2 regions of the Halanaerobium sp. ST460_2HS_T2 genome follow, and region 2 is predicted to be linked to the other one. Evidence: a T-box and tRNA genes for the amino acid it is inferred to sense, from the RefSeq annotation. Region 2 holds a T-box; the other holds one or more tRNA genes.

Region 1 (5,530 bases), on a different contig from region 2:
TTATTGTTGGGCTCTCAAATCACTGATTAATGCTGTCAGTTTTTCTCTACCGCCATTATTCCAGTCTTCTATGAAGCTAGCAATCTTTTCTCTGTCATAATCACTTAAACCTTCACCAAGTGAATCTAGATCATGACTATCCAAATCTTTCATTAAATCTATAGCTTTTTTAAGAGGATACTGAATTTTATAATATATCTGATCAACCATCATTTACCTCCTCAAGCTTTTCTACCAGACCTTCTAATCTGGGCATCGTTTCTCGTTCAATATATCTTATGTAACCTTCGAGTGTCATAATTCTATTATCCAGAACTTTGTTACTCATTTCAGGAGAATAATCATTAAATTGCTCTGTTTTATTTACTGCCGCATCAATATAATCTATTACATCAATTACTGCTTTCTCCATTCAAACACCCCTTTTTTGATTTTTATAAAAATTGAAAATATAACAGAGAAAAAAATAAGTTAACCTATAAGCCGAGTTCTGTATTAGATGATCATCTATCTGGGAGCACAGTTGCCTGAACCCTCAAGCGTCCTTACCCGGAGAAAAGCGGATCACTTTTATATTCTCTCTATTTGGACTTACTCCAGATGGGGTTTACCTGGCATTCCAGTTACCTGAAACCCGGTAAGCTCTTACCTTACCTTTTCACCCTTACTTCCAATGATAAGAATTTCAAGAAAACCCTTTCATCAAAAAGCGGTATATTTCTGTGGCACTAGCCTGGGAGTTACCTCCACCGGGTGTTACCCGGCATCCTATCCTGTGGAGCTCGGACTTTCCTCATCATAAAAGATGCGATCATCCGGTTAACTTATTTTTTTACCATATAAAGTATACCACCAGATTTATAATATGTCAAGCATTCTACTCAAGTTAAAAACACCCACTTATTAGACCTTATTTATAGGTCCAGGGATTTGTATTAAGCTCTGATTTTATAAAGTTTAACTCTTTATTTAATTTTGCTGAAGCTTTTGTCTTTAAACTGGCAGCTAATAAATCTCGAACAAATTTTTCGCTGCCATAATGACCAAAATCAATTAAAGATAAGCCCAACTCTTCTGCTGTCTGAGCTTCGTGAAATTTAATATCTCCTGTTAGATAAAGGTCTGCCCCCTGATAATAGGCATCTTTGATAAAATCAGCCCCACTTCCACTGCAGAGAGCTATTCTCTTTATTTTATTTTTCTGCTCTACAACTTTAAGCTGATCTATGCTGTAAACCTCTTTGATCTTTTCTATTAAAGTTTGGAGCTCAATTTCTTCTTTTAAATCAGCAATTCTGCCAATACCCTTTTCATTTTTTAAATTCTCCATCTGATATAAATCCCAGGCAGGTTCCTCATAAGGATGCTCTCTTAGCAAAGTTTTAACGACCTTATCTAAATTTTCAGGTGCTACTATAGTTTCAAATCTATATTCATTTACCTGATTAAGCGAGTCTTTCTGCCCCAAATAAGGATCAGAATTTTCTAAAGGTCTAAAATTACCATTTCCCTGCTGGTAAAAACCACTGTGACTGTAATTTTTATATTTACCGGCCCCCTCAGCATAAAGTGCATCTCGTACATTTTTAAAGCTGCCTTCAGGAATAAAAGTAACCAGCTTATAATAGTTAAGGCTGCTGGTTGTTTTTAAAACAGAAATATTCTCCACATCTAATTTTCTAATCAGATAATCATTTAAACCACCTTCAGCAATATCCAAATTTGTATGGGCAGAAAATAAGGAAATATCATTTTTAATCAGTCCATAAATTAATTTGCCACTTTCACTCTGGGCATCCACAGATTTGATCCCGTTAAAAATAAAAGGATGATGAGTAATAATTAACTGACAATTTTTATCTAAAGCTTCAGTGAAAATTTCATTATTAAAATCAAGTGCCAGCAGTACATTTTCTACTTCCTGGTTTAGATCTCCAACCTGCAGACCTACATTATCCCAGTCTTCTGCCAATCTACCGGGAGCAAGTTCTCCCACCAACTGAACAACTTCTGCTACTTTTGCCATAACTTAACCTCCTCAAATAGATACTCATTAGCATACTTATTATTTAAAAGCAAAAAAACCCTGCTCTAATTAAAGAACAGGGTGTTAATATTCCTTGGTGGGCCCACCAGGATTCGAACCTGGGACCAACCGGTTATGAGCCGGTTGCTCTGACCAGCTGAGCTATGGGCCCGCTGCAAAAAACAAATCTATTATTTGTGACGACAAGAATAATTATATGATAGAAATCAGTCCAGGTCAAGAGTAAATTTGCAATTAATCTCCGAAATATTAATGATAATATTGTAATATCTCATAAATACTTCCAATTCCCCATTCATACTCTTTATTCCAGGTAATCCTTCAACTTTTTACTGCGGCTGGGATGTCTTAATTTCCGCAGTGCTTTAGCTTCAATCTGTCGAATTCTTTCCCTGGTAACTCCAAATTCTTTTCCCACTTCTTCCAGAGTTCTTGGTCGACCATCTTCAATTCCAAATCTAAGTTCAAGTACTCTCTTTTCTCTATCAGTAAGAGTATCCAAAACTCCATCTAACTGTTCTTTAAGCAATATATATGATGCCGCTGATGCAGGAGCAGGAGAATCCTCATCTTCAATAAAATCACCAAGGTGACTGTCTTCTTCCTCTCCGATGGGAGTCTCAAGCGAAACAGGTTCCTGTGCAATTTTCATAATTTCTCTTACCTTTTCAGCGGAGATATCCATCTCTTCACCAATTTCTTCCGCCTTGGGTTCTCTTCCCTTTTCCTGTAGAAGCTGTCTTGAAACTCTGATCAGTTTATTAATAGTTTCAACCATATGGACTGGAACTCTAATTGTTCTGGCCTGATCAGCTATAGAACGAGTAATAGCTTGTCTGATCCACCAGGTAGCATAGGTACTAAACTTATAACCTTTGGTATAATCAAATTTTTCTACTGCTTTCATTAGTCCCATATTACCTTCTTGAATTAAATCAAGAAAAAGCATTCCGCGACCAACATATTTTTTGGCAATACTCACCACAAGCCTCAAATTTGCTTCAACAAGTTGCTGTTTAGCCCATTCATCCCCCTGTTCCATTCTTTTGGCAAGTTCCACCTCTTCATCTGCTGTTAAAAGGTCCACTTTACCAATCTCTTTTAAATACATTCGAACAGGATCATCTATACCAACACCCTTAGGAACACTCAGATCAAGACCACTATTTTCATCTTCGTCATCTTCATCCTCTTCATCTTCTAATTTAGAATTAACTATTTCAATATTCATTTCACTGAATATATCATAGATTTTCTCTATATCTTCAGAATCTAAATCAATATCCTCCAGGGCATCCATAATTTCTTCATAAGTTAATTCCCCTTCTTTTTTTCCACGATTGACAAGATTCTTAACTTCATCTATTTTGGCAGGACTCATATCTTTTTCAGCCACTTTAGTCCCTCCTTTCAATATTATAATTCAAACTATAAAATGTTAATAAAATGCGATTTAATTTATTTAAACTTAGTTCTCTTCTACTGAGTAAATTGCACAGCTTTTTTTTGTTGCTGGCTATTCTTTTAGAACTTAAATATTCAGCCAGTTCTAAAATGTGTTCTTTAGTTAAAGAATTATCCTGTTTAACCAGAATTTCTGACCAGTAAGATAAAAGTTCATCTCCTAACTCATTTTTTATTTTATCAATTTTAACTGAATTGCTGATCACACTACCCCTAAATAAACGTTCCGCAAGTTGAGCAGTTCTACCATTAAAATCATTTTTAGAAAGTCTGGCTGTAATCTGCTCTCTTAAACCAGGATTACTAATAAAATGAGCCAGAATTTCTTCCTCAACTTTTTGATAATACGATAATTGTGAGTATAAGTCAAATGATTTTTCTGTTTGCTTATTTTGTTTTTCTCTATTTCTTTGATAATTCCTGCTTTTATTTCTCTGAAATTCTTTTTCCACTTCATCGGCCAGCACTTCTGCCTTGAAATTTGTTTTAGCAGCAGCCCTTTCAATATAAATTTCTCTTTCCAGATTATCACTAACCTCACTCAAAAGTTTAACAATTGACTTCAAAACTTTTTTTCGCACTCCTGGATCATTAAGATTTTTATTCTTAACAATCATATTAATTTTAAAATCAATTAAATTTACAGCTTCTTCTATTAATTTATCAAAGCTTTCTTTGCCTTCATTTTTTAATAGTTGGTCTGGATCACTACCTTCGGCTAACTGAATAACTTTGACATTGATTCCTGTTCCACTCAATATATCAAGCCCTCTTAAAGTTGCTTTATTACCGGCTGTATCTGCATCATAAGCTATATAAGCGTTTTCGGCATATCTATGGATTAATTTTGCCTGCTCTTCAGTAAAAGCTGTACCTAGAGAAGCAATAGAATTATTAAATCCATTTTTATGAGCCTGGATGACATCAGTATAACCTTCCATAATAATACAGCTATTTTTTTTACGAATAGTTTCTTTAGCAAGATGTAAACCATATAAATTTTTCTTTTTACTAAAAATTTGAGTTTCGGGAGAATTAAGATATTTAGGACCATAACCATCCTCAGTCTCCAAAATTCTACCTCCAAATGCAATTACTTCCCCTCGATTATTAAATATAGGAAACATAACTCGGTTTCTAAACTTATCATAATAAGAATTATTTTTCCCTTCACTGATCAAACCAGCTTTATTAATTAAATTAATACCGAACCCCTTTTTTTGTAAAAAATTTAATAAAAGCTGCCATTCATCAGCTGCATAACCAAGCTTAAATTCTTCAATTTCTGACTCTCCAAAACCTCTTTCCTTTAGATAATTCAGGGCATCCCTTCCCATCTCAGTTTCAGTCAATAAATAATTATAAAACCTGGCTGCTAATTTATTTAAAGAAAATAACTGTTCACGTTCTTTATAACGCTGTCGCTGCTGGTTGCTGAGATCAGGAAGTTCCATTCCAGTCCTCTCAGTGAGCATTTTCACTGATTCAACAAAGGTAAGATTTTCAATTTCCATCACAAAATTTATTGCATCTCCACCAGCTCCACAGCCAAAACAGTGGTAAAAATTATTATCAGGATTAACAAAAAATGATGGGGTTTTTTCACTGTGAAAAGGGCATAGACCCTTATATCTATTTCCTGATTTTTTTAATTCAAGATAATCAGAAACCAAATCTACTAAATTAACACTTTCTTTTAATTCATTAATAAATTCATCGGAATATCTGGTCAATTTATCCACCCTGACCTTAATTATTATTTCAAGTTAAAAAAGTATTTTACCGCTGTAATAATATTTCTCTAAAAAGATTATTAATCCTGCATTTATTTATATTAATAACTAAAAGTTTATCGATTTTTGTCGAACCACGGAGTAGGAATAAAATATTTTCTACCCAGATTAATAGCATAACGATCTGTCATGCCCGCAATATAGTCAATTACTGCCTGTTTGTAATTCTTTTCAAACTCTAAATATTCATCAGGAATATAATCAATATGCTCCATAAAAAATTCAT
Region 2 (5,530 bases):
AGAAACAAAATGATCATATACCAGACTGTTAAATTAAATTTTAAGGAATAATTTTTATAAGTAAAAGTCTTATTCATCTTTGATAACCTTCATTCTATATCCACGACCTCGAACAGTCTCCAGCAGCTTTATCTCGTGCTGATCATCAATTTTTTTTCTTAAAAATCTTATATAAACATCAACAATGTTGGTGTTATTACCACTCATATAACCCCAGACATGTTCTTCTATCTGAGATCTACTTAATATATGGCCTCGATTTCTCATTAAATATTCTAAAACAGCATATTCTTTGCTGGTAAGTTCAATTACTTTATCTGCTCTCTTAACTGAATAGTCAATAGTATTTAAAATCAAATCTCCATTTTTTAAAATATTACTGTGTTCTTTAACCCCTCTTCTAAAAATTGTTTTTATTCTCGCAGTAAGTTCTTCAAAAGCAAAAGGTTTGGTTAAATAATCATCTGCTCCCATATTTAAGCCTTTAACCTTATCTTCCAGACTATCTCTGGCAGTTAAAATAAGTACAGGGGTTTTATCCTCCCAATCTCTTAATTCTCTTAATACTTCCAGTCCACTTTTTTTAGGAATCATAATATCTAAAATAATTAGATCATACTCATTAACAATAGTTTTATCAATTGCTTCTTCACCATCATAAACAATATCAGCTGTATAGTTTTCTCTTTCTAATCTTTTTTTTATTATTTTAGCTAAATCTTTTTCATCCTCTACAATAAGAATTTTCATTAAAACACTTCCTTCAATCTAAAGTTTACAATTTTTATAAATGACTGGAATAAAGTATCCCTTATTATTAATTTATACTTTTAGATAATAAATCCTTTATCTCAAAAGACAAATCTTAACATTTTATTTAAAACATGTTATATTTTTTTGATTTCCTATTTATTATTTAATGAGTATAGCAGCGGAATATTAAAAAATGATTAAAAAAAACAGCCCTATAATTAGGGCTGTTTAAAAACAATTATTTTAGTCTGCTATTTTTTTATTTTTCAGCTTCAATAACGTCAGCACATCTCTGACAGATATCTTCATGTTCTTCTATTTCACCAACTGTTTCGTCATATTTCCAGCAGCGATCACATTTTTCTCCTTTTGCCTCACTAACTCTAACTAAAACAGAACTTTCCTCGCCCTGATGAGAATTTTCAGCAGTTAGTTGGTCATTAAGTTCAGCCTGAGAAACTATAAATAAATCTGCAAGCTGATCTATTTCTGCTCCCAGAAGTTCCTGCTGCTCTTCATTAGCAGCTTTTAATTCGACCATGGCTTCTAGAGAATTCCCAATTTTTTTGTCAGCTCTTGCAAGTTCAAGAGCCTTCGAAACATCTTTTCTTAAAGCAAGTAATTGATCCCATTTATCAATTAGCTCCTGATCATAAAAACTTTCCTTTATTTCCGGCCAGTCAGTTAAAAACACACTTTCTTCAGCTTTCATTTGTTCTGGTAGGAACTGCCATACTTCTTCTGAGGTATGAGGAAGTACAGGTGCTAGAATAACCACCAGACCCATCATGATATCATATAAAGTACTCTGAGCTGAACGGCGGCTTAAAGAATCTGTCCCATCTGTATACAGTCGGTCTTTTGTGATGTCCATATAAAGTGAACTCATCTCAACTGTACAGAAGTTATGAACATCATGATAAACTCTATGATATTCATAGTTTTCAAAAGCAGAGGTTACCTTTTTAATCAGATCCTGTAAACGAATCATAATCCAGCGGTCTAATTCTCTGCGGTCTTCATATTCTACATAATTTTCGTCACTATCAAAATCACTTATATTTCCCAGGATAAAGCGGTAAGTATTCCGAATTCTTCTATATGCTTCAGAATTCTGCTTTAAAATATTATCTGATACTTTAATATCATTTTTAAAATCAGAAGATGCAACCCACAGCCTCAAAATATCAGCACCGTATTGATCAATAACTTTATGGGGAGAAACTACATTCCCCTGTGACTTGGACATCTTATTTCCTTTTTTATCAACAGTAAAGCCATTGGTAATTACCTCATTATATGGTGCTCTGCCTTCAGTAGCCACTGCAGTAAGTAAAGAAGAATTAAACCAGCCGCGGTACTGGTCAGTACCCTCTAAATATACCTGTGCCGGCCAACTTAAGTTTTCACGAGTTTCCAAAACAGCCTTGTGACTGGAACCAGAATCAAACCAGACATCCATTATATCTTCTTCTTTAGAAAAATTATTACTATCACAGTGAGGACAGCTGTATCCTGCTGGCAGTAAATCCGCTGCATCTTTTTCATACCAGGCAGCTGATCCTTCTTCTGCAAAAATAGCTTTAACAGAATCTAAAGTATCATCATTAATTATTGCTTCACCACATTCATCACAGTAGAAAATAGGAATTGGTACTCCCCATTTTTTCTGGCGTGAAATACACCAGTCTGAACGCTCAGAAATCATATTGCTCATTCTTTCTTCACCCCAGGCTGGATACCATTCCACATCTGCAATAGCCTGCAGTGCTTCTTCTTTAATTGCATCAATAGAAGCAAACCACTGATCTGTCGCTCTAAAGATTAAATTACCCTTACAGCGCCAGCAGTGTGGATACTGATGGTCAATAAAATCAAGATTCATTAACAAATTCTTTTCTTTTAATTTATCAGTAACCATAATATTAGCTTCATCATAATGTTTGCCTGCAAATTCTCCAGCTTCTTCAGTAAAATGACCCTTGTTATCCATAGGTGCATAAACATCTAAATCATATTCCTGACCAACTACAAAATCATCATGTCCGTGTCCAGGTGCAGTATGTACACAACCTGAACCCTGTTCTAAAGTAACATGCTCTCCCAAAATTAAAAGTGATTCACGGTCAACTATTGGATGCTGCGCTTTTTTATTTTCCAACTCTTTGCCGCTAAATTCTTCACTTATGATTTCGTAATCTTCAATATCAGATTGAGACATTACTGAATCTACTAGTTCTTTTGCCATAACCAGCTTTTCACCTTCTGCCTCAACTACTACATAAGGATAATCAGGATGAAGAGCAATTGCCATATTAGATGGAATAGTCCAGGGAGTAGTTGTCCAGATAACTATATAGCTGTCTTCATTGCTCAGCTTTACCCCACCAACTTCGACCTCATCAATCATCGGAAATTTAACAAAGATTGAAGGTGCTCGATCTTCACCATATTCAACCTCTGCTTCAGCCAGTGCTGTCTCACAGTGAGGACACCAATGTACAGGTTTTTTACCTCGATAAAATAAATCTTTTTTTGCCATTTCTCCGAAAACTTCTATCTGTTTTACTTCATATTCTTTATTTAGGGTTAAATATGGATTTTCCCATTCTCCCCAGACACCAAGACGCTTAAACTGTTCTCTCTGGCGATCAACATATTTTAAAGCATAGTTAGTACATTTTTCTCTCAATTCAGAGATAGAAAGATCTGCTCGTTCCTGATCACTCATTTCACTTGTAACCTGATGTTCGATTGGCAGACCATGGGTATCCCAGCCAGGTACATAGGGAGAATAATAACCTCTTAAGGTTGCAAATCTGGTTACAAAATCCTTTAGAATTTTATTTAAGGCATGACCAATATGAATATCTCCATTGGCATATGGAGGACCATCATGCAAAATAAAGGATTCATTACCCTCTCTATTTTCCACTGCTTTTTCATAAATTTCTTTTTCCCGCCAAAGTTTTTGAAAATCAACTTCTCTTTCACTTAGATTTGCCCGCATTGGGAAATCTGTATCAGGTAAATTAATTGTCTCCTTATAACTCATTTACTTATATAACCTCCTGTAAAAATATATTAAAAATAAAAAAAGTCTCCTGTCCTGGAAGGGACGAGAGACCGCGGTACCACCCTAATTAAAATAAGTAAGCAGATAAATTCTTTATTTTTAAGCTCACTAATTTTATCTCAGCAATCTTTAACGCAGAAATACGGGTATACTACTGAATTCATATACCGACTCCAGGGTGATCTTCTCAATTTTCAGTTTCCCGGCTTCCACCATCCCCGGTTCGCTGTAAACTATTAAAAATTGATACTCTCCCTTTCAAAATCAATTTATTTATATAGCATTTTTATCAATTATAAACTATCATTCTAAATAAGTCAAGTTCTAAAAATAAAGATAACTTTTTGCAATAACTAATACCAGCAAGCTGATTTAATTATTTTCTTCCAAATCAGTTTTGCCTTCTCTTCCTGCTTCAACTTCAAAACTAGAATCATCGAAATTTCCTCTCAATGATTCTTCACCTTCTTCATTCAACATTTCAAGATGGCTTTCCAGAAGTGTCTGAAAGCGGATCTTAAAGAAATTTCTCTGCTCTCTCAACTGCTCAAGTTTCCGTTTCTCTGAAGCGACCTGATCACGCGCATTTTCTTTTATTTTTTCTGCTTTTATTCTTGCTTCTTTAATAATCATTCGAGCTTCATTATCTGCCTGCTCTATTCTTTCAGAAATAGTACCCTGGATAGAATCAAGAGTATTCTGCAGCTTATCTTCCATATCTTCATAGTTTTCTATTTTTTCATTCAAAGCTTTATTTTCTTCCTGAAGATTGTTCAAATCTTTAAGCAGTCTTTCATAAGCAACGCCCACATCATCCAAAAATTCATCAACCTGAGTGGTATTATAACCAAATGTTGACTTTTTAAATTCCTTATTATATATATCAAGTGGGTTTAACTTCAAAATATCCCTCCTTCTAAAATCAGGTTAATCTTTTTAAAGTTAACTTGATTCTTCCTTTATTCGAAATACCTCTTTCGGCTTCAACCTTAACTCTACCCCGGCCCCTCACAGAAATGAGATCCCCTATTTCTACCTCTGCAGCCGGATCAGTTTCTATTTTCCAGTTTAATTTAACTTTTTCATTCTCTATATCTCTTGACATTTTACTGCGGGAATCACCAAAACCAGAACTGGCTACTGAATCCAACCTCATAGAAGCAACAGTAGTTAAAATTTCTTTCTCATGTTGTACAGGTTTAACAATTTCAGACTCTTTAATCTCTTTAACTTCTATGGGTACCTGATGTACTTTATCCAGCTTCAATTCAATAATATCTTCAATTTCAGCTGCCACTATAATCTGAGCAAAATCTGAATGAACAAGAATATCACCAATCATTTTGCGCTTAAGTCCCAGCCCCATTAGAGCCCCTAAAAAATCTCTGTGACTAAGTTTTTGAAATGCAAAATTACCATTTAGTTGATAAATTTTTATCTGCTTTTCTACTAGGTCTGGAAACAAATATTCTGGAAAAATAACCAGTCTTTTTCTTTCTGCTCCAGGATAGCCTCCCTCTTTTTTAAAATTGATTTCAGCAATCTGTTCAATTAAAGGAATCGCAATCTCAATCTGATAGGGGTTTAAAAAATCTGTTGCCTGAGTTTTATGATATTTTAAAACCTGTTCACATTTATCTAAAATATGTGAACCCAGTATTCTATCTTCTTCTCTATATAAATGATTTAATAGTTTATCTT

The links. The T-box of region 2 lies ahead of ileS (isoleucine--tRNA ligase). A T-box ahead of a tRNA ligase gene usually reads a tRNA of that ligase, here a tRNA-Ile.
Region 1: it encodes a tRNA-Ile, which carries the amino acid that the T-box ahead of ileS (isoleucine--tRNA ligase) is inferred to sense. The anticodon was not compared.

What each region holds. Positions count from the first base shown of each region.
Region 1 is NZ_QPJF01000025.1:7,671-13,200, reverse strand. It holds gene DFR80_RS11930 (hypothetical protein) at 1-210, opposite strand; gene DFR80_RS11925 (hypothetical protein) at 203-412, opposite strand; RNA gene rnpB (RNase P RNA component class A) at 464-827, opposite strand; gene DFR80_RS11915 (Nif3-like dinuclear metal center hexameric protein) at 911-2,026, opposite strand; tRNA gene DFR80_RS11910 (tRNA-Ile) at 2,122-2,198, opposite strand; gene rpoD (RNA polymerase sigma factor RpoD) at 2,352-3,428, opposite strand; gene dnaG (DNA primase) at 3,445-5,253, opposite strand; gene DFR80_RS11895 (deoxyguanosinetriphosphate triphosphohydrolase) at 5,361-5,530, opposite strand, start outside.
Region 2 is NZ_QPJF01000002.1:101,797-107,326, forward strand. It holds gene DFR80_RS01925 (cell wall metabolism sensor histidine kinase WalK) at 1-77, opposite strand, end outside; gene DFR80_RS01930 (response regulator transcription factor) at 70-750, opposite strand; gene ileS (isoleucine--tRNA ligase) at 1,013-3,808, opposite strand; T-box leader at 3,865-4,100, opposite strand; gene DFR80_RS01940 (DivIVA domain-containing protein) at 4,202-4,732, opposite strand; gene DFR80_RS01945 (RNA-binding protein) at 4,752-5,530, opposite strand, start outside.